Regions from separate parts of the Phytopseudomonas argentinensis genome, predicted to be linked through region 1. Evidence: predicted binding sites of a transcription regulator. Region 1 holds the regulator's gene; each other region holds the start of a gene.
The links. Region 1 encodes sigma-54, which starts transcription at its own class of promoters, with help from an activator protein. Its sites were predicted from a motif close to ANTGGCATNNANNTTGCTNT; they were not measured.
Positions count from the first base shown of each region.

Region 2: a site for sigma-54 is predicted at 3,000-3,019, ahead of glnA (glutamate--ammonia ligase). Genes of this name have one in related genera too.
Region 3: a site for sigma-54 is predicted at 2,946-2,965, ahead of flgB (flagellar basal body rod protein FlgB). Genes of this name have one in related genera too.

Region 1 covers NZ_CP056087.1:1,515,194-1,525,056, reverse strand. Annotated here, with positions in the region: gene lptC (LPS export ABC transporter periplasmic protein LptC) at 1-511, shown strand, start outside; gene lptA (lipopolysaccharide transport periplasmic protein LptA) at 498-1,046, shown strand; gene lptB (LPS export ABC transporter ATP-binding protein) at 1,049-1,774, shown strand; gene SA190iCDA_RS06605 (RNA polymerase factor sigma-54) at 1,947-3,455, shown strand; gene hpf (ribosome hibernation-promoting factor, HPF/YfiA family) at 3,543-3,851, shown strand; gene ptsN (PTS IIA-like nitrogen regulatory protein PtsN) at 3,867-4,331, shown strand; gene rapZ (RNase adapter RapZ) at 4,348-5,205, shown strand; gene SA190iCDA_RS06585 (HPr family phosphocarrier protein) at 5,218-5,490, shown strand; gene SA190iCDA_RS23140 (hypothetical protein) at 5,755-5,886, opposite strand; gene SA190iCDA_RS06580 (superoxide dismutase) at 5,908-6,519, opposite strand; gene SA190iCDA_RS06575 (hypothetical protein) at 6,532-6,981, opposite strand; gene SA190iCDA_RS06570 (class II fumarate hydratase) at 7,034-8,422, opposite strand; gene SA190iCDA_RS06565 (FagA protein) at 8,415-8,810, opposite strand; gene pmbA (metalloprotease PmbA) at 9,071-9,863, opposite strand, start outside.
Region 2 covers NZ_CP056087.1:1,184,261-1,194,123, forward strand. Annotated here, with positions in the region: gene SA190iCDA_RS05360 (DUF4124 domain-containing protein) at 1-483, opposite strand, end outside; gene glnA (glutamate--ammonia ligase) at 1,501-2,907, opposite strand; gene thiI (tRNA uracil 4-sulfurtransferase ThiI) at 3,237-4,691, shown strand; gene typA (translational GTPase TypA) at 4,863-6,683, shown strand; gene SA190iCDA_RS05380 (DUF2339 domain-containing protein) at 7,125-9,863, shown strand, end outside.
Region 3 covers NZ_CP056087.1:2,143,107-2,152,969, forward strand. Annotated here, with positions in the region: gene flgA (flagellar basal body P-ring formation chaperone FlgA) at 38-796, opposite strand; gene SA190iCDA_RS09535 (chemotaxis protein CheV) at 876-1,799, shown strand; gene cheR (protein-glutamate O-methyltransferase CheR) at 1,900-2,727, shown strand; gene flgB (flagellar basal body rod protein FlgB) at 3,013-3,423, shown strand; gene flgC (flagellar basal body rod protein FlgC) at 3,435-3,878, shown strand; gene flgD (flagellar hook assembly protein FlgD) at 3,893-4,564, shown strand; gene SA190iCDA_RS09560 (flagellar hook protein FlgE) at 4,608-6,089, shown strand; gene SA190iCDA_RS09565 (flagellar basal body rod protein FlgF) at 6,283-7,023, shown strand; gene flgG (flagellar basal-body rod protein FlgG) at 7,070-7,855, shown strand; gene flgH (flagellar basal body L-ring protein FlgH) at 7,917-8,630, shown strand; gene SA190iCDA_RS09580 (flagellar basal body P-ring protein FlgI) at 8,643-9,740, shown strand; gene flgJ (flagellar assembly peptidoglycan hydrolase FlgJ) at 9,753-9,863, shown strand, end outside.

The sequences.
Region 1 (9,863 bases):
GGCCGGTTACTGGAACATCAATCCGGACAGTTTCTCCAGCGCGCCCCAGCACAGCGGGCCGGAAAACCCCATCGATTTCTATGCGATCAATGCGCGCAGCGTGCAGTACCTGCCCGACGGCCGGGTACAGAACGACATGACCAGCGAACGCCTCGAACACGTGCAGAGTAGCGACACCACCCTGCTCACCGAACCGCGCATGAACCTGTTCCGCGGCACCGAACTGCCCTGGAAGGTACGCAGCGCCCGTGGCGAAGTCGGCCCCGATGGCAACGAAGTCGAACTGATCGACCAGGTGCGCGTCGAGCGCACGGACGAAAAGGGCCGCCCCACTATACTCACCACCAGCCGCCTGACCGTATTCCCGCAGAAGGAATATGCGCAGACCCAGCAAGCCGTTAGAATCGACGCGGCCAATGGGGTGACCACGGCGCAAGGAATGAAAGCGTACTTGAATGACGGCAGGATGATCCTGCAGTCCAATGTAAGAGGCCAGCATGAGGTTCGTTAAAACCCTCCCCCTACTTCTCAGCCTTGGCGCCACGCTCGGAAGCGTAAGCGCCTGGGCTCTGCCGAGTGACCGCGATCAGCCGATCCGCGTGCAGGCCGACAGCGCTGAACTGGACGACAAGCAAGGCGTAGCCGTGTACCGCGGCGACGTCGTCATCACCCAGGGCACCATGAAGATCACCGGCGACACCGTCACCATCACCCAGAACGCACAGGGCGACATCGACGTGTTCACCTCGGTGGGCAAGCCGGCCTACTACGAGCAGAAGCCGGCAGCCGACAAGCAGATCGTCAAGGCGTACGGCCTGACCATCCAGTACTTTGCCGCCAACGAACGCATCGTACTGATCGACCAGGCCAAGGTGGTGCAGGAAGGCAATACCTTCGAAGGCGAGAAGATCGTCTACGACACGCGCCGCCAGATCGTCAACGCTGGCCGCGCCACCGGTACCAACGTGTCGAGCCCGCGCCCGCGTATCGACATGGTGATCCAGCCGCAGAAGAAAGCAGCCCCCGCTGCCGAGCAGGGTCAATAACCATGGCGATTCTGAAAGCCCAGCACCTGGCCAAGAGCTACAAGGGACGCCAGGTCGTGCGCGACGTCAGCCTGAACATCGAGAGCGGGCAGATCGTCGGCCTGCTCGGCCCCAACGGTGCCGGCAAGACCACCTGCTTCTACATGATCGTGGGCCTGGTGCAGGCCGACCAGGGCCGCGTACTGATCGACGACCTGGACGTCAGCCACCAGCCGATGCACGGCCGTGCCCGTGCCGGGATTGGCTACCTGCCCCAGGAAGCCTCGATCTTTCGCAAGCTCAGCGTCGCCGACAACATCATGGCGATCCTGGAAACCCGCAAGGACCTCAACCGCGAACAGCGGCTGCAGGAGCTCGAGAGCCTGCTGCAGGAATTCCACATCACCCACATCCGCGACAATCTGGGCATGAGCCTGTCCGGCGGTGAACGCCGACGCGTCGAGATCGCCCGCGCCCTGGCCACCTCGCCGAAATTCATCCTGCTCGATGAACCCTTCGCCGGCGTCGACCCCATCTCCGTGGGCGACATCAAGCAGATCATTCATCACCTCAAGGCCAAGGGCATCGGCGTGCTGATCACCGATCACAACGTCCGCGAAACCCTGGACATCTGCGAAACCGCTTACATCGTCAGCGATGGCCAGCTGATCGCCGAAGGTGATTCAGCGGCGATCCTGGCCAACCAGGTGGTCAAGGAAGTCTATCTAGGCCACGAATTCCGCCTCTAGCGGATCCCCTCCCCATGAATCCTTGCCAGCGCCCATTACCGTTCGAGCCGTATCGCAACGAAATGGTAACAGGCCCTAGGCAAAGTGCTCGGATTCAGGCATATAATTTGCTTCCTAGTGGCGCTTCGTCGCCCTGTCGTGGATTACGTACAGACGCCGGATAAGGTCTGCAATGAAACCATCGCTAGTCCTGAAAATGGGCCAGCAGCTGACGATGACGCCGCAGCTGCAACAAGCCATTCGCCTGCTCCAACTGTCGACCCTGGATCTGCAACAGGAAATCCAGGAGGCCTTGGAATCCAACCCGATGCTGGAGCGTCAGGAAGAAGGCGAAGACTTCGACAATTCCGACCCGATGGCCGATGGCGCCGAAAGCGCGGCCGCGACCGCGGTCCAGGAAGAGACCTTTCAGGAGTCGAGCTTTCAGGAAAGCCCGCAAACCGTCGACAACCTGGAAGACGGCGAATGGGGCGAGCGCATTCCCAATGAGCTGCCCGTGGATACGGCCTGGGAAGATATCTACCAGACCAGTGCCAGCAGCCTGCCCAGCAATGACGATGACGAATGGGACTTCACCACCCGCACGTCCTCGGGTGAAAGCCTGCATAGCCACATGCTCTGGCAACTGAACCTGGCGCCCATGTCCGACAAGGACCGTCTGATCGCCGTGACGCTCATCGACTGCATCAACGATCAGGGCTACCTGGAGGAAACCCTCGACGAAATCGTCGAGTCCTTCGACCCTGAGCTGGATGTCGAGCTGGATGAAGTCGAAGCCGTGCTGCGCCGTATCCAGCAGTTCGAGCCGTCTGGAATCGGCGCTCGCGACCTGCGCGAATGCCTGCTCCTGCAACTGCGCCAGTTGCCCGCCTCCACTCCGTGGCTCAAGGAGGCACAGCGCCTGACGGCTGAATATCTGGACCTGCTCGGCAACCGTGACTACAGCCAGCTGATGCGCCGCATGAAGCTCAAGGAGGACGAGCTGCGCCCGGTCATCGAACTGATTCAGAGCCTCAACCCGCGCCCTGGCTCGCAGATCGAGTCCAGCGAGCCGGAATACGTGGTGCCGGATGTGATCGTGCGCAAGCACAACGATCGCTGGCTGGTGGAGCTCAACCAGGAAGCCATGCCGCGCCTGCGCGTCAACGCCCAATACGCCGGCTTCGTGAAGCGCGCCGACTCCAGCGCCGACAACACCTTCATGCGCAACCAGCTGCAGGAAGCGCGCTGGTTCATCAAGAGCCTGCAGAGCCGTAACGAGACCCTGATGAAGGTCGCCACGCAGATCGTCGAGCACCAGCGCGGCTTCCTGGATTACGGCGACGAGGCCATGAAGCCGCTGGTGCTGCACGATATCGCCGAGGCGGTGGGCATGCACGAGTCGACCATTTCCCGCGTCACCACCCAGAAGTACATGCACACCCCGCGTGGCATTTACGAGCTGAAATACTTCTTCTCCAGCCACGTCAGCACCGCCGAAGGCGGCGAATGTTCGTCGACCGCGATCCGCGCAATCATCAAGAAACTGGTCGCGGCGGAAAATGCGAAAAAGCCATTGAGCGACAGCAAGATCGCTGGTTTACTGGAAGCACAGGGCATTCAAGTGGCGCGCCGCACAGTCGCCAAGTACCGTGAATCGCTCGGTATAGCGCCTTCGAGCGAACGCAAGCGATTGATGTAAGGTGCCCTTGTAGCGAAAGCAGCGCCCCAGTGTTCCTGCGGCAGGTTCAATACCCGCCACTCACACACGGCAACAAGGAGAAGCGGTATGCAAGTCAACATCAGTGGACACCAGCTGGATGTGACAGACGCACTACGCAGCTACATCGAAGAAAAGCTCGAGCGCCTCGAGCGGCACTTCGACAAGATCACCAATGTGCAGGTTATCCTGGAGGTCGAGAAGCTCAAGCAGAAAGTCGAAGCCACCTTGCACATCGCAGGAGGCGAAGTGGTGGCCAATGCCGAACACGACGACATGTACGCAGCCATCGATCTACTCACCGACAAACTCGATCGCCAACTTATCAAGCACAAGGAAAAACAGCTCGATCGCCAGCAGGGCGCGATGGCCCGCTGAGTTCGTCCTTCTCCTATGATCCGACTTGAAACCATCCTGACCCCCGGCCGTTCCCTGGTGAACGTGCCGGGCGGCAGCAAGAAGCGTGTCCTCGAACAGATAGCCAGCGTGATCGCGCGCGATCTGCCCGATCTCGATGGCCAGACCATCTATGAAAGCCTGATCGCCCGCGAGAAGCTCGGTTCGACAGGCTTCGGCAACGGCATCGCCATTCCCCATTGTCGCCTGCCCGGCTGCAACACGCCGATCAGCGCCCTGCTCAAGCTGAGCACTGCCGTCGACTTCGACGCCATCGACGGCGCCCCCGTCGACCTGCTCTTCGTGCTGCTGGTGCCCGAAGCGGCGACCGACGAGCACCTCGAGCTGCTGCGCCAGATCGCCAGCATGTTCGACCGCGAGGATGTCCGCGAACGGCTTCGCCAGGCCCAGGACAGCGAATCCCTGTACCAGACCGTCGTAAACGTCCAGAACGGCCAATAGCCTGCGGGGTTAGCCCATGCGCCTGATCATCGTCAGCGGTCGTTCCGGTTCGGGCAAGAGCACGGCGCTCGACGTCCTCGAAGACAACGGGTTCTATTGCATCGACAACCTGCCGGCCGGCCTGCTGCCCGATCTGGCGGAGCGCGCACTGCCCAATAGCGAACTGCTGCATCCGCAGGTGGCGGTGTCCATCGATGCGCGCAACCTGCCCAGCCAGCTCAGGCGCTTCTCCGAACTGCTCGACGAAGTGCGCTCACGCAACATTCGTTGCGATGTGCTGTACCTGGATGCCAGTGAAGAAACCCTGCTCAAGCGCTTCTCGGAGACACGCCGGCGCCATCCGCTGACCAACGACCAGCGCTCCCTGGCCGAGGCCATGGATGCCGAGGTCAAGCTGCTGAGCCCGATCATCGACCGGGCCGACCTGAAGATCGATACCACCCACCTGAACCTTTATCAGTTGCGTGACACCCTCAAGTTGCGTCTGCTCAACCAGCCCGAGCCCGGCACCGCATATCTGATCGAGTCGTTCGGCTTCAAGCGCGGCATGCCGGTGGATGCCGATCTGGTCTTTGACGTTCGCTGCCTGCCCAACCCTTACTGGAAGCCCGAGTTGCGTGATTTCACCGGCCTCGAGCAGCCGGTGGAGGGGTACCTGGCGGCGCAGGCGGATGTCGAGGAGATGTATCAGGATATCCATGCCTATCTGCACAAATGGCTGCCGCGTTTCGCCGCCAGCAACCGCTCCTATGTGACCGTGGCCATCGGCTGCACAGGCGGCCACCACCGCTCCGTCTACCTGGCCAATCGCCTGGGCCAGGCCCTCAAGCCGCTGTTGAAGAACGTTCAGATCCGCCACCGCGACCTCAGTTAAGGAATTGCCGCGATGCCCGCCCGTGAAATCACCATCATCAACAAGCTCGGCCTGCATGCCCGGGCGGCCGCCAAGTTCGTCGGCGTCGCGGGGCGCTTTCCGTGTCAGGTGAAGATTGGCCGTAGCGCCGAAGCCCTGGTCGACGGCAAGAGCATCATGGCGGTGATGATGCTGGCAGCAGGCAAAGGTACCAACGTGCACCTGCTGACCGAGGGGGAACGCGAGGACGAGGCGCTGCAGGCCCTGGTCGACCTGATCAACAACTACTTCGACGAAGGCGAGTAGCGGAATTCGGACAGCGCAGCGGCGCGCCGCACGCGCCACCAGTTAGGGTCTGTTGACGTTTCACGCACGGCCGCGCCGGAGCCCTACGGGTGGGGCCGCCTAGGTTGCGTGGGAAAATCTCGCCATGCGTCGTTGGAGGACTGGGCAAGGGAAAACGCGGACGGCCAGTCCATTCCCTGCGTCCTCTGCCTAGCGGATCGCCGCCCGGCCTGGCGAGATTTCTCGCGGCAACGCGGCTCGCGTTGAAACGTCACAGACCCTAGGTCAAAACCAGCCCGGCGCACCATTCAGGAGCTTGCCGACGAGAATCAACCCGCCGGCAAAAACCACCATGAAACCCAGCGCATGACGCAGTGAGCGGCGGTTGGCCATGATCAGCTCATGCAGTGGGCTCATGGATGCTCCTGAAGCCGTGGATCACGCCATCGCGGCTTGATAGCGGCGGGCAACCTCCGCCCAGTCCACGACGTTGTAGAACGCACCGATGTATTCCGGGCGGCGGTTCTGGTAACGCAGGTAATAGGCGTGCTCCCAGACGTCCAGGCCGAGGATCGGCATGTTGCCGTTCATCAGCGGGCTGTCCTGGTTACCGGTGCTCTCGACCACCAGCTTCTTCTGCGGCGTCACGCTGAGCCAGGCCCAGCCGCTGCCGAAGCGGGTCAGTGCAGCCTTGGTGAAGGCTTCCTTGAAAGCCTCGAAACCACCCAGTTGGCTGTCGATGGCCGCTTTCAGATCGCCCTGGGGCTCGCCACCACCATTGGTGCTCATCACCGTCCAGAACAGCGAGTGGTTGGCGTGACCGCCACCGTTGTTGATCACGGCGCCGCGCTTGTCTTCCGGCACCTCCTTGAGACGGGTCAGCAGCTCCTCGATCGGCAACTCGCCCAGTGCGTTGCCTTCCAGGGCGGCATTGAGGTTGTTGACGTAGGTCTGGTGGTGCTTGCTGTGGTGGATCTCCATGGTCTGCGCATCGATGTGCGGCTCCAGGGCATCGTAGGCATAAGGCAGAGCAGGCAGGCTATACGGCATGGTTTCACTCCTCTAATGGTACTGACGGGCGGCAGGCACCATGTGCGCTGCCGTTGACGCATCGCCGGACGCCCGGGCATCCAGCAATCGATCTGTACGGGGGTAGGCCCCGTGCTCGGCGACAAAGTTCAATACACCGGCGTAAGTGCGCCGGCTGTGATTCATGGCGGCCTGGCGCAGCGCGGGCGACAGCTGCTCACCCGCCATGCAGCGCAGCAGGTGTTCGTGGCAGGCGCACAGGTGCTCGGCAGCGCCCTCGGGATGGCCCGTGGTCAACTGCAGGTCGGCCAGGTTGTGCTGCGAGACGACGAACGCCGCCACCGCCGCCTCGGCGTCACGCCAGCGTTCGAACAGTACCTGGGCCAGGGCGAGAGCCTGCAGGTACTGCTCGCGCGCCTCGACCCAGCGGCCTTCGGCGAAGTGGCGGTTACCGGCCGCGATGAGTCGTTTCCACTGCTCCATGATCGGCCTCCTCGCCTGGGTTCAGAACACCGGTGCGCGAGCGCTGCACCGCTTAAAGACCGCCCTCGGTAAGGCGCTCGGGGTTGAGCAGCTGTTCCAGCTCGGCGCGGCCCAGCTCGGTCATCTCTTCGGCCACATCGATGATGGGCCGGCCTTCCCGGTAGGCTTTCTTGGCGATTTCCGCGGCCTTCTGATAACCGATCAGGGGATTGAGCGCGGTGACCAGGATCGGGTTGCGACCCAGCGCTTCCTTGAGCCTGGGCTCATTGACCTTGAAGCTGGCGATGGCGCGGTCGGCCAGCAGGCGGCTGACGTTGGCCAGCAACTCGATGCTGCCGAGCAGGTTGTGGGCGATCACCGGCAGCATCACGTTCAGCTCGAAGTTGCCGGACTGCCCGGCCACGGCGATGGCGGCGTCATTGCCGATCACCTGCGCGGCGACCATGGCGGTGGCTTCGGGGATTACCGGGTTGACCTTGCCGGGCATGATCGAGGAGCCGGGCTGCAGGGCTTCCAGTTCGATCTCGCTGAGGCCGGCCAGGGGCCCGGAGTTCATCCAGCGCAGGTCGTTGGCGATCTTCATCAGCGAGACGGCGATGGTCTTCAGCTGGCCAGACAGGGCGACCGCGGTGTCCTGGGAGCCGATCAGGGCGAAGAAGTTGCTGCCCGGGGTGAACTGCCGGCCGGTCAGGGCATTGAGCTCCTGGCAGAACAGCTCGGCAAAACGCGGATGGGCATTGATGCCGGTGCCCACCGCGGTGCCGCCCTGGGCCAGCGCCTGCAGCGCCGGCAACAGCCCGGTGAGCAACTGGATGTTGGCCTGGATCTGTTGGGCCCAGCCATCGAGCACCTGGCTCATGCGCACCGGCATGGCATCCATCAGGTGGGTGCGGCCGGTTTTCACATAGGGCTGCACCGCCAGGGACTTGTTGCACAGTACCTCGAGCAGATGCCCCAGCGCCGGCAGCAGCTTTTCGCTGACCTCGATGGCGGCACTCACGTGAATGGTGGTGGGGATGATGTCGTTGCTGCTCTGCCCGCAGTTGACGTGATCGTTGGGGTTGATCGGCTCGCCCAGAATGCGCGTGGCCAGGGTGGCGATCACCTCGTTGGCATTCATGTTGGAGCTGGTGCCCGACCCGGTCTGGAAAACATCCACCGGGAAATGCTGCATGAAGTCTTCGGCCAGCAATTGCTGGCACGCCGCGACGATGGCGTCGCCCTGGGCCGGCAGGATCTGCTCCAGGTCGACGTTGGCGCGAGCGGCTGCCGCCTTGGCCAGCACCAGGGCGCGGATGAACGCCTCGGGCATGGCCAGCCCCGACACCGGGAAGTTGTCTACCGCACGCTGGGTCTGGGCGCCATACAGCGCCGCGGCGGGCACAGCCAGCTCACCCATGCTGTCACGTTCGATACGGGTGTCGCTGTGGTGGTTATTCATAGGGGTTTCCTTCTGCCAGTTCGGACATCGAAAGCGAGGGCTGCATGCGCAAGGTTGCCAGACGATTGCGCGCGCGATTGAGGCTGCCTTGCTGCTCGCGGTCGACCGCCAGGTGTTGCAGGGCGTAGAGCGAGCGGTAGGCGTGGTCCAGGCAGAGGCTGCGCCAGTGCCAGGGCAGCGCCCTGTCGCAGGCGGTGTCCATGAGCAGGGTCAGGGTGGTCAGCGACATCCGCCAGGGACACAGACACCCGTGCTCGACCAGTTGCCGTCCCTGGGCCCAGTGCAGCTCCAGCAGCCGCGGCTCATCCGGCAGCAGCGCGCAGCGGATCCTGAAGCCCAGCCAGTGCCAGCAATCCAGACAAGGCGTATCGCGCGTGCGAAATCTCATGGCAATCCCTCAAAAGATAATGATATTAATTCCTATATAGGAAAAATAATCAATCCTTTGCGGTAAATGCAAACGCAGATGCCGATTCAGCAGGAAGGACAGGATAGGCAGATCAGCCCGGCGAACCGTTCAAAGGAGAAACGGCTATTGAAAACCGCCGCCTTGCGCGACGGTTTGCGAGAAAAGGGGCGCCAAGCAGGCAGTGTGAAAACGTGGCGAGCGGTAGTTTTCACAGGGTCTGCAAGGGCGCCCCGCTGAATTCAGCTGCCGGCTACGGTCATCTTCTCGATCAGCACCGAGCCCGTGCGGATATTGCTGCGCAGCTCCAGATCGCTGCCCACGGCGACGATCTGCCGGAACATGTCGCGCATGTTGCCGGCGATGGTCACCTCCTGCACGGCGAACTGGATCTCACCATTCTCCACCCAGTAACCACCGGCGCCGCGGGAATAGTCACCGGTCACCATGTTCAGGCCATGGCCCATCAGCTCGGTGACCAGCAGGCCACGGCCCATGCGCTTGATCAGCGCCTGCTGATCCTCCTCGCCATGGCTGACGAACAGATTGTGCACGCCACCGGCGTTGGCGGTACTGGGCATGCCCAGCTTTCGGCCGGAGTAGGTGCTGAGGATGTAGGACACCAGCCGGCCGCCCTCGACGAACGGCTTGGCATAGGTGGCCAGGCCGTCGCCATCGAACGCGGCGCTGCCCATGGCGCGCGGAATGTGCGGTCGCTCGTCGAGGTTCAGCCAGGACGGGAACAGCTGCTCGCCCAGGGTGCCTTCGAGAAACGACGACTTGCGGTACAGGGCGCCACCGGAAATGGCGCCGAGGAAACTGCCGAACAGGCCGGTGGCCAATTCCGCAGAAAACAGCACCGGCACCTCGCAGGTCGGCACCGGGCGAGCGCCGAGGCGGCTGACCGCCCGTTGCGCGGCGCGCCGGCCAATGCTCGCAGCGTCGGCGAGCAGATGGCCCTGGCGGTTCACGTCGTACCAGTAATCGCGCTGCATCTGCCCTTCGCTCTCGGCGATCATCACGCAGCTGAGGCTG
Region 2 (9,863 bases), 330 kb from region 1:
GGTGCGCGTCTCGCTCTGCTGGACAATGCGCTCGCCCTGCATCACGGCAACCGCCAGGCTGTGCTCGCCGCGGTCCACTTCGCTCAGTTGCAGGCGCGGCACGTTGCTCGGCTGCCCGTAGGGCTTGCCGTCGAGCAGCAGGCGCAGGGTATGCCCGGGGCCCAGGCGCGGCTCGATGGTCACGCCCACGGAAAAGGTGCCGTTGTTGGCGCGCAGCGCTTCCTCGCTGGGCAGGTCGCGCAGTTCGAGAATCTGGTAGGGATTGCTCGGCAGTTCGCTCAGGCGCGGTTCACTCGTGCTGGTGGTGGGCGGCGTCGGCTGGCTGCTGGTGTTGATCGGCTTGAGCTCGACGCTTTCGGCCTGGGTGCCTTCCGGCGGCTGGTTGGTGAACACCGTGTTGCCGTTGGCGTCGGTGTATTTGTAGATCTGCGCGCTGACCGGCAGGGCCAGGATCAGCAGCAGGCAAGCGAGCGTGCGGCGCATCGGGCCGGTCTCCGCAGTAAATGATGTCGATAGCCTTGCATCGCTTCGCCGTGCTGGCAAGCGCGCCGCGTCAGGGATTTGCACTGGCTCCGAAAAATAGCCGGCATAAAAATGGTTCTTCGTACGGTTTGCGGAAAGTGTGGGTTGGCACCGGACTGGCAATTAAGTGTTCGCTGTCGATGACTTGGCACTCTCCGTTATCCCGCCGCCTGGCCTGGTAGGTTTCGCCCCTTACGGGCGAGTCACTTTCTCTTGCTTGCCCAAGAGAAAGTAACCAAAGAGAAGGGCACCCCACCATCCGGCCCCGGCTGCGCCGGGGTTCCCTCGCTCCATCACCACTCCAGGGGCACGCTGCGAAGGGCCATCCCTGGCCCATCGCAGCTCTCGCGACATCCATGTCGCTCATGGCTACCCGCCCGGCCCCTTACGTGGCGATTCCACTCGGCCTCCTGAAGGGGACTTGGGCGTCGTCTGTGAGATCGCAGCTCAAGAGCAAAAGCAGACGCTGCCGAACTTGAGTTTGTGGAAATCTTGCAAGCTCGCGCTCCGGTCCCGTCAGGAGGCCGAGTGGAGGTGTCGTGTAGGGGAGCGAGCCGCATGGATGCGGCGAGAGGCTTAATGGGCCAGGGATGGCCCATGTAAGCCGGCCCCCGGAGCGGCGCCGGAATGAGGGAAGTTTCGCGCAGCGAAACCCGGATGTCGGGGTGCCCTTCTTTGGCACACCTTTCTTGGGCAAGCAAGAAAGGTGTGGCGCCCGTAAGGGGCGCAACACATAGGTTCCGTAAACGCGGTAATGGATAGTGCTAAATCAGCAGTGATACGCACACAAAATTGCCAGTCCGGTGTCAACCAGGCACTCCCCCCTAAAATGCAAAGAACCTAAAAAGTCGCCGGAAGCCATTTTTGATGTCGCTTGCGACGGCCCGCAGGGTGGTCGCCAGGAATGGCAGGCCATAAAAAAACCTCCCCGGCAGAACCGGGGAGGTTTTCGTTACGCTGGCAAGCAGCGTGGCCTGCTTAGACGCTGTAGTACAGGTCGTATTCCAGCGGGTGTACGAAGGTGCGTACCTTGATTTCTTCTTCCGATTTCAGCTCGATGTAGGCATCGATGAAGTCGTCGGAGAACACGCCGCCCTTGGTCAGGAACGCGCGGCCCTTGTCCAGCTCTTCCAGGGCTTCTTTCAGGCTGCCGCATACCTGCGGGATCAGCTTGCCTTCTTCCGGCGGCAGGTCGTACAGGTTCTTGTCGGCCGCGTCGCCAGGGTGGATCTTGTTCTGGATGCCGTCGATACCGGCCATCAGCAGTGCTGCGAAGGCCAGGTAGGGGTTGGCAGCCGGATCCGGGAAGCGCGCTTCGATACGGCGAGCTTTCGGGCTCGACACGTACGGGATGCGGATCGATGCGGAACGGTTGCGAGCCGAGTAGGCCAGCATGACCGGGGCTTCGAAGCCCGGTACCAGGCGCTTGTAGGAGTTGGTCGATGGGTTGGTGAAGCCGTTCAGGGCCTTGCCGTGCTTGATGATGCCACCGATGAAGTACAGGGCGGTCTCGGACAGACCGGCATAGCCTTCGCCTGCGAAGGTGTTCTTGCCGTCCTTGGAGATCGACATGTGTACGTGCATGCCCGAACCGTTGTCGCCGTACAGGGGCTTGGGCATGAAGGTGGCGGTCTTGCCGTAGGCGTCGGCCACGTTGTGCACGCAGTACTTGAGGGTCTGAACTTCGTCAGCCTTGGCGACCAGGGTGTTGAACTTCACGCCGATTTCGTTCTGACCGGCAGTGGCCACTTCGTGGTGGTGAACTTCGACGACCAGGCCCATCTCTTCCATGGCATTACACATGGCAGTACGGATTTCGTGGTCGTGGTCGCACGGCGGAACCGGGAAGTAGCCACCTTTGACGGCTGGACGGTGGCCCTTGTTGCCGCCTTCCACGTCCTGATCGGTCATCCAGGAACCTTGCTCGGAATAGATCTTGAACATGGAGCCGGAGATGTCGGACTTGAACTTCACTTCGTCGAAGATGAAGAACTCGGGCTCCGGGCCCACGAATACGGTGTCACCCAGGCCGGTGCCCTTGAGGAACTCTTCGGCACGCTTGGCGATGGAGCGCGGGTCGCGGTCGTAGCCTTGCATGGTGCTCGGCTCGATGATGTCGCAGACCAGGATCAGGGTCGGCTCTTCGGTGAACGGATCCAGCACGGCGGTTTCGTCGACCGGCATCAGGATCATGTCGGAGGCTTCGATGCCTTTCCAGCCATGGATGGAGGAGCCGTCGAACATCTTGCCGTGCTCGAAGAAGTCTTCGTCCAGGGCGTCACGGGCCGGCATGGTCACGTGGTGCTGCTTACCTTTGGTATCGGTGAAGCGCAGGTCTACCCACTTCACGTCGTGTTCTTTGATCAGTTGAACAGCCTTAGACATGTTGTCCTCCAGGTGGATAGGGTCTTCGTTGACCCTTCTTTGAGTTCGTGACGCCGGGCCAGATAGTCTGCCAGGACACCCTGCCTCACAAGGGAGCAATATGCATGCCAGTGCCCCGTGATGGACGCGTGCCCTGAAAATCAGCGCTGTAGCGGGTATTGATGGCACAAAACGAATCGTCACAGCCCTTTATTGGTGCGATTTAATAGGCTTGTGTTCAATATTGGTGCAGTGGCAGATTGTTTGCGGATTTTTGATCAAAGGTTGAGCAATTTCCTTTATAATCCGCGCCCCTGTTTTTCAGGCTCTGGCCCCCAACATTTGCTCCCATGAAACTGATCGTCAAAGTCTTCCCGGAAATCACCATCAAGAGCCCGCCGGTTCGCAAGAACTTCATCCGGCAGTTGGCCAAGAACATCCGCGTGGTGTTGCGTGATCTCGACCCGCAGCTGCAGGTCACCGGTGTCTGGGACAATCTGGAAGTGAAGACCGAGGTGGCCGAGCCCAAGGTCTTGCAGGAAATCATCGAGCGCCTGAGCTGCGTGCCGGGCATCGTTCACTTCCTGCAGATCGACGAATACCCGCTCGGCGACTTCGACGATATCGTCGCCAAGTGCAAGCTGCATTATGGCGAACTGCTGAACGGCAAGATCTTCTCGGTGCGTTGCAAGCGCGGCGGCCGCCACGCCTTCTCCTCCATCGACGTGGAACGCTACGTCGGCAGCCAGCTGCGCCAGCAGTGCGGCGCCGCCGGTATCGACCTGAAGAAGCCCCAGGTCGAGGTGCGCATCGAGATCCGCGACCAGCGCCTGTACGTCATTCATCACCAGCATCCCGGCCTGGGCGGTTACCCCCTGGGCTCGCTGGAGCAGACCCTGGTACTGATGAGCGGTGGTTTCGACTCCACCGTGGCGGCCTACCAGATCATGCGCCGCGGCCTGATGAGCCACTTCTGCTTCTTCAACCTCGGCGGCCGTGCCCACGAGCTGGGGGTGATGGAAGTCGCCCACTACCTGTGGAAGAAGTACGGCAGCAGCCAGCGCGTGCTGTTCATCAGCGTGCCGTTCGAAGAAGTGCTCGGCGAGATTCTCGGCAAGGTCGACAACAGCTACATGGGCGTGACCCTCAAGCGCATGATGCTGCGCGCCGCCAGCCGCCTGGCCGAGCGCCTGCAGATCGACGCCCTGGTGACCGGCGAGGCGATCAGCCAGGTGTCCAGCCAGACCCTGCCGAACCTCTCGGTGATCGACTCGGTCACCGACAAGCTGGTGCTGCGCCCGCTGATCACCAGCCACAAGCAGGACATCATCGATACCGCGGAGCAGATCGGCACCGCCGAGTTCGCCCGCCACATGCCCGAATACTGCGGCGTGATCTCGGTGAACCCGACCACCAAGGCCAAGCCCCACCGCGTCGTCCATGAAGAAGAACAGTTCGACATGGCGATTCTCGAGCGCGCCCTCGAGCGCGCGCGCCTGATCGCCATCGACCGGGTGATCGAGGAGCTGGGTCAGGACGTGCAGGTCGAGGAAGTCGCCCAGGCCTTGCCGGGCCAGGTGGTGATCGACATTCGCCACCCCGACCAGGCCGAAGACGAGCCGCTGGAGATCGAGGGTGTGGAAGTCCAGGCGCTGCCGTTCTACGCCATCAACAACCGTTTCAAGGAGCTGGACGAGAACCGCCAGTACCTCCTTTATTGCGACAGGGGCGTGATGAGCCGCCTGCATGCCCATCACCTGCTGAGCGAGGGGCATGCCAATGTGCGCGTTTATCGTCCGGCATAAGACGCCCGGGCTCAATGGCGGCAGTATCCGCCATCGCCCTCCCGACCCGATTGGCGGCGAGTTTGCCGCCACACAGCGTTAACAGACTGCCTTTACCCTTAATCCCGATTTTTCGCGTTGGGCCCTGAAGCAACTGCCGGGTAGCCCGACCCAACCTACGAGACCACTACTGTGATCGAGAATCTACGCAACATCGCCATCATCGCCCACGTTGACCATGGCAAGACCACCCTGGTCGACGCCCTGCTGCGTCAGTCCGGCACCCTGGAGCGCAGCGAGCTCAACGACGAGCGCGTGATGGACAGCAACGACCAGGAAAAAGAGCGCGGCATCACCATTCTGGCCAAGAACACCGCCATCAAGTGGAACGACTACCGCATCAACATCGTCGACACCCCCGGCCACGCCGACTTCGGCGGTGAAGTCGAGCGCGTGATGTCGATGGTCGACTCCGTGCTGCTGGTCGTCGACGCCCAGGACGGCCCGATGCCGCAAACCCGCTTCGTGACCAAGAAGGCCTTCGAAGCCGGCCTGCGTCCGATCGTGGTGATCAACAAGATCGACCGTCCGGGCGCGCGCCCTGACTGGGTCATGGACCAGATCTTCGACCTGTTCGACAACCTCGGTGCCACCGAAGAGCAGCTGGACTTCCAGGTGGTCTACGCCAGCGCCCTGAACGGCATCGCCGGTCTGGACCACACCGACATGGCCGAAGACCTGACCCCGCTGTACCAGGCCATCGTCGACCACGTCCCGGCGCCGAACGTCGACGTCGACGGCCCGTTCCAGATGCAGATCTCGGCACTGGACTACAACAGCTTCCTGGGCATCATCGGCGTTGGCCGTATCGCCCGTGGCCGCGTCAAGCCGAACACCCCGGTCACCGCCATCGATACCGAAGGCAAGAAGCGTAACGGCCGTATCCTCAAGCTGATGGGCCACCACGGCCTGCACCGCGTGGACGTCGAAGAAGCCACCGCCGGCGACATCGTCTGCGTCAGCGGCATGGACGAGCTGTTCATCTCCGACACCCTGTGCGACCAGAACAACGTCGAGGCCATGAAGCCGCTGACCGTCGACGAGCCGACCGTTTCCATGACCTTCCAGGTCAACGATTCGCCGTTCTGCGGCAAGGAAGGCAAGTTCGTCACCAGCCGCAACATCAAGGAGCGCCTGGACAAGGAGCTGCTGTACAACGTGGCCCTGCGTGTCGAAGAAGGCGACTCGGCCGACAAGTTCAAGGTCTCCGGCCGTGGTGAGCTGCACCTGTCGGTACTGATCGAGAACATGCGCCGCGAAGGCTTCGAAATGGGCGTTGGTCGTCCGGAAGTGATCATCCGTGAAGTGGGCGGCGTGAAACACGAGCCGTACGAGAACGTCACCATCGACATCCCGGAAGAATCCCAGGGCAAGGTCATGGAAGAAATGGGTCTGCGTAAAGGCGACCTGAGCAACATGGTGCCGGACGGCAAGGGTCGCGTACGCCTGGAATACAACATCCCGGCTCGCGGTCTGATCGGCTTCCGTAACGCCTTCCTGACCCTGACCAACGGCGCAGGCATCCTGACCTCGATCTTCGACCGTTACGACGTGATGAAGTCGGGCCACATGAGCGGCCGCCAGAACGGCGTACTGGTGTCGATCGACACCGGCAAGGCGCTGACCTACTCCCTGGAAACCCTGCAGGCGCGCGGCAAGCTGTTCGTCGAGCACGGGCAGGAAGTCTACAACGGTCAGATCATCGGCCTGAACAGCCGTGACAACGACCTGGGCGTCAACCCAACCAAAGGCAAGAAGCTCGACAACATGCGTGCTTCGGGTAAGGACGAAACCATCGCCCTGGTGCCGCCGGTTCGCTTCACCCTGGAGCAGGCCCTGGAATTCATCCAGGACGATGAATTGTGCGAAGTGACTCCAAAGTCCATTCGCCTGCGTAAAAAGATTTTGGACGAAGGCGAGCGCACCCGCGCTGCCAAGAAAGCCAAGAACTGATCCGGTTCTAGCTGACTAGAAAGCCCCCGTCGGTTCACGCCTGCGGGGGCTTTTTTGTGGGCGTTGCCGATGGGGGCAGCGTCGCCACTATCGAGCATCTTTTGCCGGTTGCCAGAAACCATCCGCTTTTGCGTTGTCTGTGCCGATGCGTAGGCGAGCCGCCGGGTTCGGCTTGATGTTCACCTGCCACATTTGTGATCGACTGCATCATCCAAGCGGTGCGCGCAGCCCCTATAGGGCACCTCTAAAAACTATCTGCGTTGTCACCGCGGCGTTAAAAACAGGCTCAAAATGCTCATTTACAACACGTAAACTCCGCTTTTTCGCCTGTTTTTGCCTTGCGCTGACTGCCTCGCCAACGTTTTTAGAGGTGCCCTATAATTCGCGCTCTGCCAGGCCCGTGCCCGGCATGGATGATCTTCTCTTCAAGGATTCGAGCGCATGCAGTGGATTTTCATGCTGATCGGGCTGGTACTCGGTGCCCTGGTGCTGGGCGCCGTGAGTGGCGAGGCGATGGCCGGCGCGCTTCTGGGCGCCGTCGTGGGGCTGGCGGTAGGGCAGGCGATCGCGCTGCGGGCGCTGAGGCTTCAGCACGAGGCGCTGCGCAAGTCGCTGGCAGGACTGATCGAGCGCTTCAACCAGGGCACGGGCGATCTGCATGAGCGCCTGCTGCGCCTGGAAACGGGCGCGCAGCCGCAAACCGATGTCGCGGCCGAGCCCCATGAAGAGCCACCTGCGCAGGCTGTTGTCGAGCAAGCCGTTGCGGCGCCGGTCGAACTAGCCGCGCAGCCTGAGTGGGAACTCGAATGGGTATTGCCCGCCGCCTCGCCTGGCGAGCCACCGGTGCAGGCGAGCCCGGAGCCCGTCCTCGAGCAGCCTGACGTACCGCCTGTCTCGGCGGCTGCGCGGGTCACCGAGCCGACAGCGCCCGGGCTTCTCGAGCGCGGCATCACCGCTGCCCGGGCCTGGCTGCTGGGCGGTAATACCGTGCTACGCGTGGGCCTGGTGCTGCTCTTTCTGGGCCTGGCGTTCCTGCTGCGCTATGCCTCCGAACGGGTGGTGGTCGCCATCGAGTTGCGCTACGCCGGGGTGGCGCTGGCGGCGATTGCACTGCTGGCGCTGGGCTGGTGGCTGCGTCGGCGGCGCCCGGCCTATGCCTTGCTGATGCAGGGCGGTGGTATCGCCGTGTTGTACCTGACGGTGTTCGCGGCCATGCGCCTGCATCCCTTGCTCACGCCGCAAGTCGCGATGGTGCTGCTGGTGGTGGTGACGCTCTGTTCCGCCGTGCTGGCCATCCTGCAGGACGCCCGCGGCCTCGCTGCGGCAGCAGCGCTTGGCGGCTTCGCGGCGCCGATCCTGGCCTCCAGCGGTGGCGGCAGCCATGTTGCGCTGTTCAGCTATTTCGCCCTGCTCAATGCCGGGATCTTCGCCATCGCCTGGTTCAAGGCCTGGCGCGAACTCAACCTGATCGGTTTCGTCGGCACCTTTGGTATCGGTCTGGCCTGGGGCCTGCGCTCCTACACTCCGGAACTGTGGCTCAGCACCCAGGCTTTCCTGCTGCTGTTCTTCCTGATGTACGTGGCCATCGGCCTGCTGTTCGCCCGTCGCCGCCTGCTTGAGGCGTCGAGCGAACCGGAAAACGATTCCCGCCAGGCCCTGCTCAAGTGGTCGGCGCGCCAGGCAGGTTACGTGGATGGCAGCGTACTGTTCGGTACGCCTCTGGTGGGCTTCGGGCTGCAGTACGCGGTGGTTCAGCACCTGCCCTTCGGCCCTGCGTTCAGCGCGTTGGCCATGGGCCTGCTGTACATGGCGCTGGCCCGGGTGCTGGTTAACCGTGCGCCGGGACGTGCCGTGCTGCTGATGGAAACCTGCCTGGCGCTGGGCGTGATCTTCGCCACCCTGGCCATTCCGCTGGGGCTGGACGCCCGCTGGACCTCCGCTGCCTGGGCGGTCGAAGGCGCTGGCTTGTACTGGCTGGCGCTGCGTCAGCAGCGTCTGTTCGCGCGGCTGTTCGCCCTGCTGCTGCAAGTGGCCGCCGCAGCGGCCTATTTGTGGGAGGTGCGCTTCGGTTACGACACCTTGCTCACGGGCTCGGCGCTTGGCGCGCTGATGCTGGCTGTGGCGCTGCTGTTCAGCTTCCTGCAGCTGCGCGGGGCGGGAGACGGCGTGGCAGATCGTGAGCGCAAGCTTCAGCCGGCCCTGGCCTATGGCGGCCTGGCCTTCCTCTACCTGCTGGCTCCGCTGTGCTTCGGGCCTTACGCCACGGCCGCCGCCTGGGCCGTGGCCGGCGCCGCGACGCTGTTCGCCGGGTTGTCGCTGGGCGCACGCAGCCTGCTGACTGGCGCTTTCGTGGTGCAGGTTCTGGGCGGTATGGTCTACCTGACCTTCAGCGACGGTCTCTATCAGGCGCTGGTCGACGAAACCCAGCGACCGCTCGCCCACCTGACGTTCTGGGCGCCGGTGCTGCTGGCGCTGGCGGGCCTGTTCTGCGCCTGGCGCCTGCACCTTGCCGGGCGCGTGAGCCGCGCCGATCTGCGGCCGATGGCAGTGCAGGAGCTGTCTCATATGGCGCTGTGCTGGTTTGCCGCCTGGTGGCTGCTGGCAGCGTTCAGCGAGATTACGCGTTTCGTGCCGGACCCGTTGCAAGCCCATGTGTTCCTGCTGGTCGCGGTCGCCAGCCTGGCCGTCACCAGCCTGTTCGCCCTGCACCAGCGCTGGCCGGCACTGGCGGTGCTCAGCCTGGCGCTGGTGCCGCTGGGCTTCGCCGCCGTGCTGTTCGCCTGGCACCTGGGCTATCACCCGCTGGCAGACCTTGGCTGGCTGGCCTGGCCAGCGCTGTTCAGCGTGCATTTGCTCATGCTGCGGCGCGTTGCGGGGCTGGCGCCCGAGGTGCTGGTGCGCATCAGCCATGTGCTCGGCTGCTGGCTGCTATTGGGCGTGGTGGCGCTGGAGTTGCGCTTCCTGTTCGCTGCCCTGGCCGACCACTACAACGCCTGGCGCTGGATGGGCTGGGTGCTGGTGCCGTGCGCCTTCCTGATGCTGATGAGCGTGCGCCGGGCGCTGCCCTGGCCGATTGCGGCCTATCCCCGGGAGTACCGCAGCTATGCGGCGTTGCCAATCGCCGTTCTTCTGCTGGGATGGTTCTGGCTGGTCAATCTGCTCAGTGACGGCTCCGCCGAG
Region 3 (9,863 bases), 630 kb from region 1:
TGCCCGATCGTCAGCCAGTCCGTTGGTCGAGCCGTCCTCACATCGACACTTCTACCTGTCCGGGGCCCACCACGCGGGCGCGCACCACGCGTTGCGAACGCTGGTTGCGTACGCTGATCTGCTTGCCCACGGCGCCGTCGGAAAGCGCTTCGCCGGGCATGCGCACGTTGATGCCGCCGCTGCGTGCGCTGATCACCACCTGGTCGCCTCGGCGGATGACTTCCGCCTGGCGAATGAAGGTGGGGGATAGCACCTGGTCGGGTTGCAGGGGGCGGGTGGTCTTGCGGCCAATCGCCTGGTCCAGATCGATCATGTAGCCCTGGTTGAGCAGGCCGACGTCGCGCTCGGCAAGCATCAGGTCGCCTTCACCGAGTACCCCTTCGCGCTTGACCGGGCGTACCACGGTGACCACCTCGCGATAAAGTCGCACCTGGCCCGGAACGAACACTGTCCAGGGGGAGGTCCCGTCACAGCGCACCCGCGTCGTTACCCGGCCAACCGGTTCGGCCGGCGTTTCCAGGGTGATCGTCAGCGGTTGATCGCACAGGGGCAGGCGTAGCCGTGGGTCGAGGCGGTTGATTTGCACCTCGTGGCGCGCCTGAATATTGCTGCGCTGCAAATAGTCTGCAACTGCCTGCTCAAGAAAGCGCTGGGTCTCGCCGATAAGCTGATCGGGCAGGGTGACGGAGGCAGTCGTCAGCGTGCTATAGCCGAGCGCCAGCAAAGCAGGTAAAACTGCCAGGCAACGAAGGCTCTTGGCCATCGCCCGTCGGATAATTGTCATTTGTGCATTCATGTCTGGTTCGAAGCAAGGCGCGTGCCGCCTGCTACGCTAACCAAATCTGATGTGTTACTGGAATCTTGGGAGCCCGTACATGGCCGGTGTGATGGATTCGGTCAACCAGCGAACTCAGCTGGTTGGGCAAAATCGCCTGGAACTGCTGCTGTTTCGTCTCGACGGCTCTCAGCTGTACGGGATCAACGTCTTCAAGGTGAAGGAGGTGTTGCAGTGCCCAAAACTCACCATTATGCCCAAGTCGAGCCCGGTGGTTCGAGGCGTGGCCAACATCCGCGGCGGTACGATCCCCATCCTGGATCTGTCCATTGCCACCGGCAAGCGTCCGCTGGCTGACCTCAACGGCAGCTTCGTCATCATCACCGAGTACAACACCAAGGTGCAGGGTTTCCTGGTGCGTTCGGTGGAGCGCATCGTCAACATGAACTGGGAAGAGATCCACCCGCCACCCAAGGGCACGGGGCGCGATCACTACCTGACGGCGGTCACCCGGCTGGATGACAAGCTGGTCGAGATCATCGACGTCGAGAAGATTCTCGCCGAAGTGGCGCCCACCTCCGAAGTGATCTCGGCAGGGGTGATCGATGACGAAGTGCAGACCAAGGCCGTCAGCCAGCACGTGCTGATCGTCGATGATTCCTCGGTCGCCCGTAAGCAGGTGATGCGTTGCCTGCAGACCGTTGGCGTGGAGGTCACGGCGCTGAACGACGGTCGCCAGGCACTGGAGTACCTGCGCACGATGGTCGAGGCCGGCAAGACGCCGGAGCAGGAATTGCTGATGATCATCTCCGATATCGAGATGCCGGAGATGGACGGTTATACCCTGACCGCAGCGATCCGTTCCGATCCGCGCATGCAGAAGCTGCACATTCTCCTGCATACTTCACTGTCCGGTGTGTTCAACCAGGCCATGGTAAAGAAAGTGGGGGCCGACGACTTTCTGGCGAAATTCCGCCCGGATGATCTGGCTTCCCGGGTGGTGGAACGCATCAAGGCTGGCTGATCGTCGCAGCGTCAACAGGGCTGGCAGGTACCGGCAAACCGGCGAGCGCTTCTGGGAGCGTTCCCCGTATCCGATTCAACAGATGGGCGAGGCCTCACGAGTGTCTTCAGGTAATTTGGATTTCGAGCAATTCCGGATCTTTCTGGAAAAAGCCTGTGGCATCGTGCTGGGCAGCAACAAGCAATACCTGGTTTCCAGCCGACTCAACAAGCTGATGGAGAGTAACGGCATCAAGACCCTGGGCGAACTGGTGCAGCGTATGCAGAACCAGCCGCGCAGTGGCTTGCGCGAGCAGGTGGTCGATGCCATGACCACCAACGAAACCCTGTGGTTTCGCGACACCTATCCCTTCGAAGTGCTGAAGAATCGCGTGTTGCCCGAGCTGATCAAGGCCTATCCCGGGCAGCGCCTGCGTATCTGGTCGGCCGCCTGCTCGTCGGGTCAGGAGCCTTATTCGCTGTCGATGAGCATCGATGAATTCGAGCGCAGCAATATCGGCCAGCTCAAGGCGGGAATCCAGATCGTGGCCACCGACTTGTCGCCCACCATGCTGAACAACTGCAAGTCGGGCGAGTATGACAGCCTGGCCATGGGCCGGGGCCTTGCCCAGGATCGCCTTCAGCGTTACTTCGACCCCAAGGGGCCGGGGCGTTGGGTGGTGAAGCCGGCGGTCAAGAGCCGTGTGGAATTCCGACCACTCAACCTGCTCGACAGTTATGCCAGCCTTGGCAAGTTCGATATCGTGTTCTGTCGCAACGTACTGATCTACTTCTCGGCGGAAGTGAAGAAGGACATCCTCACGCGTATCCACGCCATGCTCAAGCCGGGCGGTTACCTGTTTCTCGGTGCATCCGAGGCGCTCAACGGGTTGCCCGAGAAGTATCAGATGGTGCAGTGCAGCCCAGGCATCATCTACAAGGCAAAGTGATTCTTGCGCCCTGAACAAAACGGGAGGCCATGGCCTCCCGTTTTTCTTTGTCCCCACCCAACAGCTGACGATGTTCTGTCGTCGCGGCGTCAGAAAAGCGGCAAATGGCTGTTGATATTGCCGCTGCCACCTTGCCAAACGGCGGAAAAGCTTTGCCGCCTTGGCCCTTAACGCCTCCTGTTTTCAGCGATCTAGCTGATTTATAAGCAGAAAAAATATTTGGCACGTGCCTTGCTGTGATCTTTGCACGAGAACAGGCGAGCCGCTACGGCAAAGGTTCCTGAGATGAGCATCAGTTTCGACAAAGCACTTGGCATCCACGAGAAGGCCCTAGGCTTCCGTGCCCAGCGGGCCGAGGTACTGGCCAACAACATGGCCAACGCCGATACCCCCAATTACAAGGCCCGCGACCTGGATTTTGCCTCGGTGCTGGCGCAGCAGGCTGCCAAGGGCAGCGGCAGTGGCACGTCGGGGCTGCAGACCACCAACAGCCGGCATATCGCAGCAGAAGGCGTGCCAATGGGCGATGCGGCCTTGGCTTATCGCACGCCCACCGCGCCCTCCATCGACCAGAACACCGTCGATGCCCAGGTCGAGCAAGCCAATTACGCCGAGAACGCGGTGGCCTTCCAGACCAGCTTCACGCTGCTAAACAGTAAATTCAAAGGGCTCATGAGCGCCCTGCGTGGTGAATAAAGGAGCCTGACATGTCCCTGACCAGTGTGTTCAATATCGCCGGAACCGGTATGAGTGCCCAGAGCACCCGCCTCAATACCATCTCCAGCAACATTGCCAACGCCGAAACCGTCTCGTCGAGCATCGACCAGACCTATCGCGCACGCCATCCAGTGTTTGCCACCGTGTTCCAGAATGCCCAGGGGGGCAGTAACGGTTCGCTGTTCGCCGACCAGGATCAGTCAGGCGCCGGCGTGCAGGTGCTGGGTATCGTCGAGGATCAAAGCAGCCTGATGCCGCGCTACGAGCCCAATCATCCGGCGGCGGACGAGGCGGGCTACGTGTATTACCCCAACGTCAACGTGGTCGAGGAGATGGCGGACATGATCTCCGCCAGTCGTGCCTTCCAGACCAACGTGGAAATGATGAATACCGCCAAGCAGATGATGCAGCGCGTTCTGACCTTGGGTCAGTGAGCCGGGAGTGAGCGATGAGCACCGTTGATGGCGTAGGCTCCAGTTCCGTACTGGACAAATACCAGGTCAAGCAGGACAGCACGCAGAACAAGGAACTGGGCAAGGACCAGTTCCTCAACCTGCTGGTGGCCCAGTTGAACAACCAGAACCCGCTGGAGCCCCAGGGCAACGGCGAGTTCATCGCGCAGCTGGCGCAGTTCAGTACCGTGGAGGGGGTCGAGAAGCTCAATTCGAGCATGGAGACCATCCTGTCCGGCTATCAGTCGTCCCAGGCGCTGCAGGCGTCCTCGCTGGTCGGGCGCAAGGTGATCGTGCCGGTCGACAAGGCTGTCGTCGATACCAGCGAGAGTTTCAAGGCCAGCGCCGTGCTGCCGACCAGCAGCAGCAACGTGTACGTCAACGTTTACGACAGTTCCGGCGCGGTGGTCAATCGCATCAACCTGGGTGAGCAAAAAGCCGGCAACGTGAGCTTCATCTGGGATGGCAAGGATTCGAGCGGCAACGTGATGAAGCCGGGCACCTACAAGTTCGAGGCCCAGGCCACGTACGGCAACGAAACCAAGGGGCTTTATACCTTGCTGCCGGCCAACGTCGACAGCGTCACCCTGGGTGGCAATGAATTGATGCTCAACCTGGCGGGGATCGGCAACGTGCCGTTGTCGCAGGTGCAGGTCATTGGTCAGTAATTAACAGGCTGTAACTGCCGGGTAGTCGGCAAGGAGAGTTTTCATGTCGTTCAATATCGGTCTGAGTGGCCTGCGTGCTGCGACCAGCGACCTCAATGTGACGGGTAACAACATCGCCAACGCCGGCACCGCTGGCTTCAAGCAGTCACGCGCCGAGTTTGCCGACCTGTACGCCTCGTCGATGCTCAGCAGCGGCTCCAATCCGATCGGCAGTGGCGTGCTGCTCAGCGATGTGTCCCAGCTGTTCAGCCAGGGCAACATCAACTACACGAAGAACTCGCTGGATCTGGCCATCAATGGCAGCGGCTTTTTCCGTACCAGCAACAACGGCGATATCAGCTACACCCGTGCCGGCTATTTCGGCACCGACCGTGAGGGTTTCATCGTCAACAACTTCGGGCACAACCTGCAGGGTTACGGCGTGGATGCCAACGGCAACCTGCAGAATGGCATCATCGGCAACCTGAAGGTGGAAACCGCCAGCCAGGCGCCGCGCTCGACGAGCACCATTACCCAGCCGTTCAACCTGAACTCGACCGAGAGCGTGCCGGTGCTGAGACAGAGCGCTTATGACGGTGCCTATCAGACGGCGTTCAACGGTTCGCTGTTGCCAGGTAACCCGAACCCAACTCCTGCGGAAATTGCCGCAGCTACCGCAGCGGCTACCCCGGCGCAGCTTGCAGCTGCCAATGCCGCAGGTGCTGCAGCAGGTACTACTGCGGCCAACGCTTCCTTCAACCCGGCGGACCCGACCAGTTACAACCGTTCTACCTCGGTCAACATCTATGACGCCCAGGGCAATGCGCATTCCTTTACCCAGTATTTCGTGAAGACCGGGGCTAACAACTGGGACGTCAAGATTCTGGTCGACGGCCGTAACCCGCTGAATCCGGCCAATACCCAGCCGCTTTCCGCCGGCATCAGCTTTGACGCTGCCGGCAAGCTGCAGACCGTCGATCCCGCTGGCCTGAGCGCCGGGCTCAGTGTCAATCCGGACGGCTCCATCAGCATGAATGGCTGGATTCCCGCAGCGCCCACCAATGCCGAAGGCACTACCTGGGCCGCCAACGGCTCCGAAGCCAGTGCTGCGGTCAAGTTCGATTTCCGCGGCTCCTCGCAGTACAACAGCACCTTCTCGGTGGCCAAGGTCGTGCAGGACGGCTATAGCACGGGCGAATTGGCTGGGCTCGAGATCGACGAGACCGGCGTTCTTTTCGCCCGCTACACCAACGGTCAGACCAAGGTGCAGGGCCAGCTGGTGCTAGCCAATTTCGCCAACATGCAGGGCTTGACTCCGGTGGGCAAGACCGCCTGGGTGCAATCCTCGGAGTCCGGCGAGCCGGTGATTGGAACGCCGCGAAGCGGCACCTTGGGCAGCCTGCAATCGGGCGCGCTGGAGGACTCCAACGTCGAGCTGTCCGACCAACTGGTCAACCTGATCGTGGCGCAGCGCAACTACCAGGCCAACGCCAAGACCATCGAAACCGAAAGCGCCATCACGCAGACCATCATCAACCTGCGTTGATAGCGTCAGGGAGTCGTTGCCGGAACCGGCAACGACTCGCCGAACGACAAAATACAGGCTCCCTCGGGAGCCTTTTGTTTTTATAAAAACTCTTTTAATTCAGTTGCTTATTTGTTTTTTTGTGATGTGGCATGTGTATTGCTTTTGAGGTGTGGACAGAGTCGCGGGCGCGTCGCCCACCTCGGAGGAAAACATGGACAAGATGCTGTACGTCTCCATGACTGGTGCCCATAACAACACCTTGGCCCAGCGTGCTCACGCCAACAATCTGGCGAACATCTCCACCACCGGTTTTCGCCGTGATTTCGAGCAGGCGCGTTCGATGCCGATTTTCGGTGAGACCCAACCTTCGCGCGTATTCGCCATGAGCGAGCGACCGGGCACCGACTTCACGCCGGGCTCGTTGCAGGAAACCGGGCGCGATCTGGACGTCGCCATCGGCGGCAAGGGCTGGCTGGCGGTGCAGGCCCCCGACGGTACCGAGGCATACGTGCGCACCGCGAGCCTGAATGTAGATGCCCAGGGCATGTTGCGCACCGGCAACGGCATGCCGGTCATGGGCAATGCCGGTCCCATTGCCGTGCCGCCTGAGCAGAAGATCGAGATCGGCCAGGACGGCACCATCAGTATCCGCGCCCTCGGCGAAGCGCCCCGGGTGCTGGCCGAGGTCGACCGGCTGCGACTGGTCAATCCTGACCTAAAGCAGATGCAGAAGGGCACCGACGGGCTGATCCGCTTCAACGGCCCGCAGCCGCCGGAAGCCGACGCCACGGTGCAGATCACCTCGGGCTTTCTGGAGTCGAGCAACGTCAATGCGGTCGAGGAGATGACCTCGATCCTGGCGCTGTCCCGGCAGTTCGAACTGTCCGTCAAGATGATGCGCACTGCAGAAGATAATGACACTGCCATGGCGCGTGTCTTGCAAATGAGCTGATAACCAACGCGCGGCGCCACGATTCCGGCGCCCGAGGAGAAACGCTATGCTTCCGGCACTTTGGGTCAGCAAGACCGGCCTGTCCGCTCAGGACATGAACCTGACGACCATTTCCAACAACCTGGCCAACGTGTCCACCACGGGCTTCAAGCGCGACCGCGCCGAGTTCGAGGATCTGCTGTACCAGATCCGTCGCCAGCCAGGCGGCCAGTCCAGCCAGGACAGCCAATTGCCGTCCGGCCTGCAGCTGGGTACCGGTGTGCGCATCAACGGCACCCAGAAGATCTTCACCGCAGGCAGCCTGCAGACCACCGAGCAGCCGATGGACATGGCGGTCAACGGCCGTGGCTTCTTCCAGGTGCTGATGCCCGATGGCACGGTGTCCTACACCCGTGATGGCAGCTTCCACCTGAACTCCAACGGCCAGGTGGTCACCTCCCAGGGCTTCGCCCTGGAGCCCGCCATCGTGCTGCCGCCGGAAGTGCGCACCTTTACCGTCGGCGAGGACGGTACCGCGTCGGTCACCACCACCGGTAACCCGCAGCCGCAGATCGTCGGCAACATCCAGATCGCCGACTTCATCAACCCTGGTGGTTTGGAAGCGATCGGCAACAACCTGTTCCTGGAAACCGCTTCCAGCGGTGCGCCGCAGGTCGGTACGCCTGGCCTCAACGGCCTGGGCACGACCCTGCAGAACACCCTGGAAAACTCCAACGTCAGCGTGGTCGAGGAGATGGTCAACATGATCACCACCCAGCGCGCCTACGAGATGAACTCCAAGGTCATCTCCACCGCTGACCAGATGCTGTCCTTCGTTACCCAGAACCTTTAAGACCCCGGGGTAGGGCATCGGCCCGCCCCCTGATACGCCTGAACGCTGTGAGGTAGTGGTTATGAACCGCTTGGTGTGTGTGTTCTCGATTCTCGGCAGCGTAGTGCTGAGTGGCTGCGTGGCGCCTGCCGCCAAGCCCAACGATCCGTACTACGCACCTGTACTGCCGCGCACACCGCTGCCGGCTGCGCAGAACAACGGCTCGATCTTCCAGTCCGGGTTTGAAAACAACCTGTACGGCGATCGCAAGGCCTTTCGCGTGGGTGACGTGATCACCATCAGCCTCAGCGAACGGATGCAGGCCAGCAAGAACGCCAGCTCGCAGATGTCCAAGGACAGCAACGCCAATATCGGCCTGACCTCGCTGTTCGGCGGTGGGGTATCGATCGACAACCCCAGCTCCGGCCTCAACCCGCTGAAAGCCGAGAACCTGGGGCTCAGCGCCCAGTACGGCGCCCAGCGTGACACCAGCGGCTCCGGTCAGGCCGGGCAGAGCAACAGCCTGACCGGCTCGATCACCGTGACCGTGGCCGAGGTGCTGCCCAACGGCCTGCTGGTGGTGCGCGGCGAGAAGTGGATGACCCTCAATACCGGTGACGAGCTGGTACGCATCGCCGGCCTGGTGCGCTCCGACGACGTGGCCCGCGACAACACCGTGGCCTCGACCCGTATCGCCGATGCGCGCATCACCTACTCCGGTACCGGCGCCTTCGCCGATGCCAGCCAGCCGGGGTGGCTGGACCGCTTCTTCGTCAGCCCGCTGTGGCCGTTCTGAGGTTAAATGATCATGCGTAAATGGATCATCACCGTTGCTGCGCTGTTGCTGGCCTCGACCGCTCAAGCCGAGCGGCTCAAGGATTTGGCCAGCATCCAGGGCGTGCGCACCAACCAGTTGATCGGCTACGGCCTGGTCGTGGGCCTCAATGGAAGTGGCGACCAGACCACCCAGACGCCGTTCACCGTACAGACCTTCAACAACATGATGGCGCAGTTCGGCATCAAGGTGCCGGAGGGCGGCAACGTGCAGTTGAAGAACGTCGCGGCGGTGTCCATCCACGCCGACCTGCCGCCGTTCGCCAAGCCTGGGCAGACCATCGACGTGACCATTTCCTCGATCGGTAACGCCAAGAGCCTGCGCGGTGGCAGCCTGCTGATGACGCCGCTCAAGGGTATCGACGGCAACACCTACGCCATCGCCCAGGGCAACCTGGTGGTGGGCGGCTTCGACGCCAGCGGCGCCGATGGCTCGCGCATCACCGTCAACGTTCCGTCGGCTGGCCGTATCCCCGGCGGTGCAACGGTCGAGCGCCCGGTGCCGAGCGGCTTCGATCAGGGCAATACCCTGACCCTGAACCTCAATCGCCCGGATTTCACCACCGCCAAGAACATCGTCGATCACATCAACGAGTTGCTCGGCCCGGGTGTCGCCCAGGCGTTGGACGGCGGCTCGATTCGCGTCAGCGCGCCGCTCGATCCGAGCCAGCGCGTCGACTACCTGTCGATTCTGGAAAACCTGGAAGTCGACGTCGGCCAGGCGGTGGCCAAGGTCATCATCAACTCGCGCACCGGCACCATCGTCATTGGCCAGAACGTGCGTGTGCAGCCTGCAGCGGTGACCCACGGCAGCCTGACGGTGACCATCACCGAAGACCCGATCGTCAGCCAGCCGGGCGCGCTGTCCGGCGGCGAAACCGCCGTGGTGCCGCGTTCGCGCGTCGGTGCGGACGAAGAACAGAAACCGATGTTCAAGTTCGGTCCTGGTACCACCCTCGACGAGATCGTGCGGGCAGTGAACCAGGTAGGCGCTGCGCCTTCCGACCTGATGGCCATCCTGGAGGCGCTCAAGCAAGCCGGCGCTCTGCAGGCCGACCTGATCGTGATTTAAAGGACACGCGACATGGATACTCGACTCTCGGCATCCGGCACCAGCACCGTCGACAGCGGTGCCTACACCGATCTCAATCGCCTCAACCAGTTCAAGGTGGGGGGCGACAATGAGGAGAACATT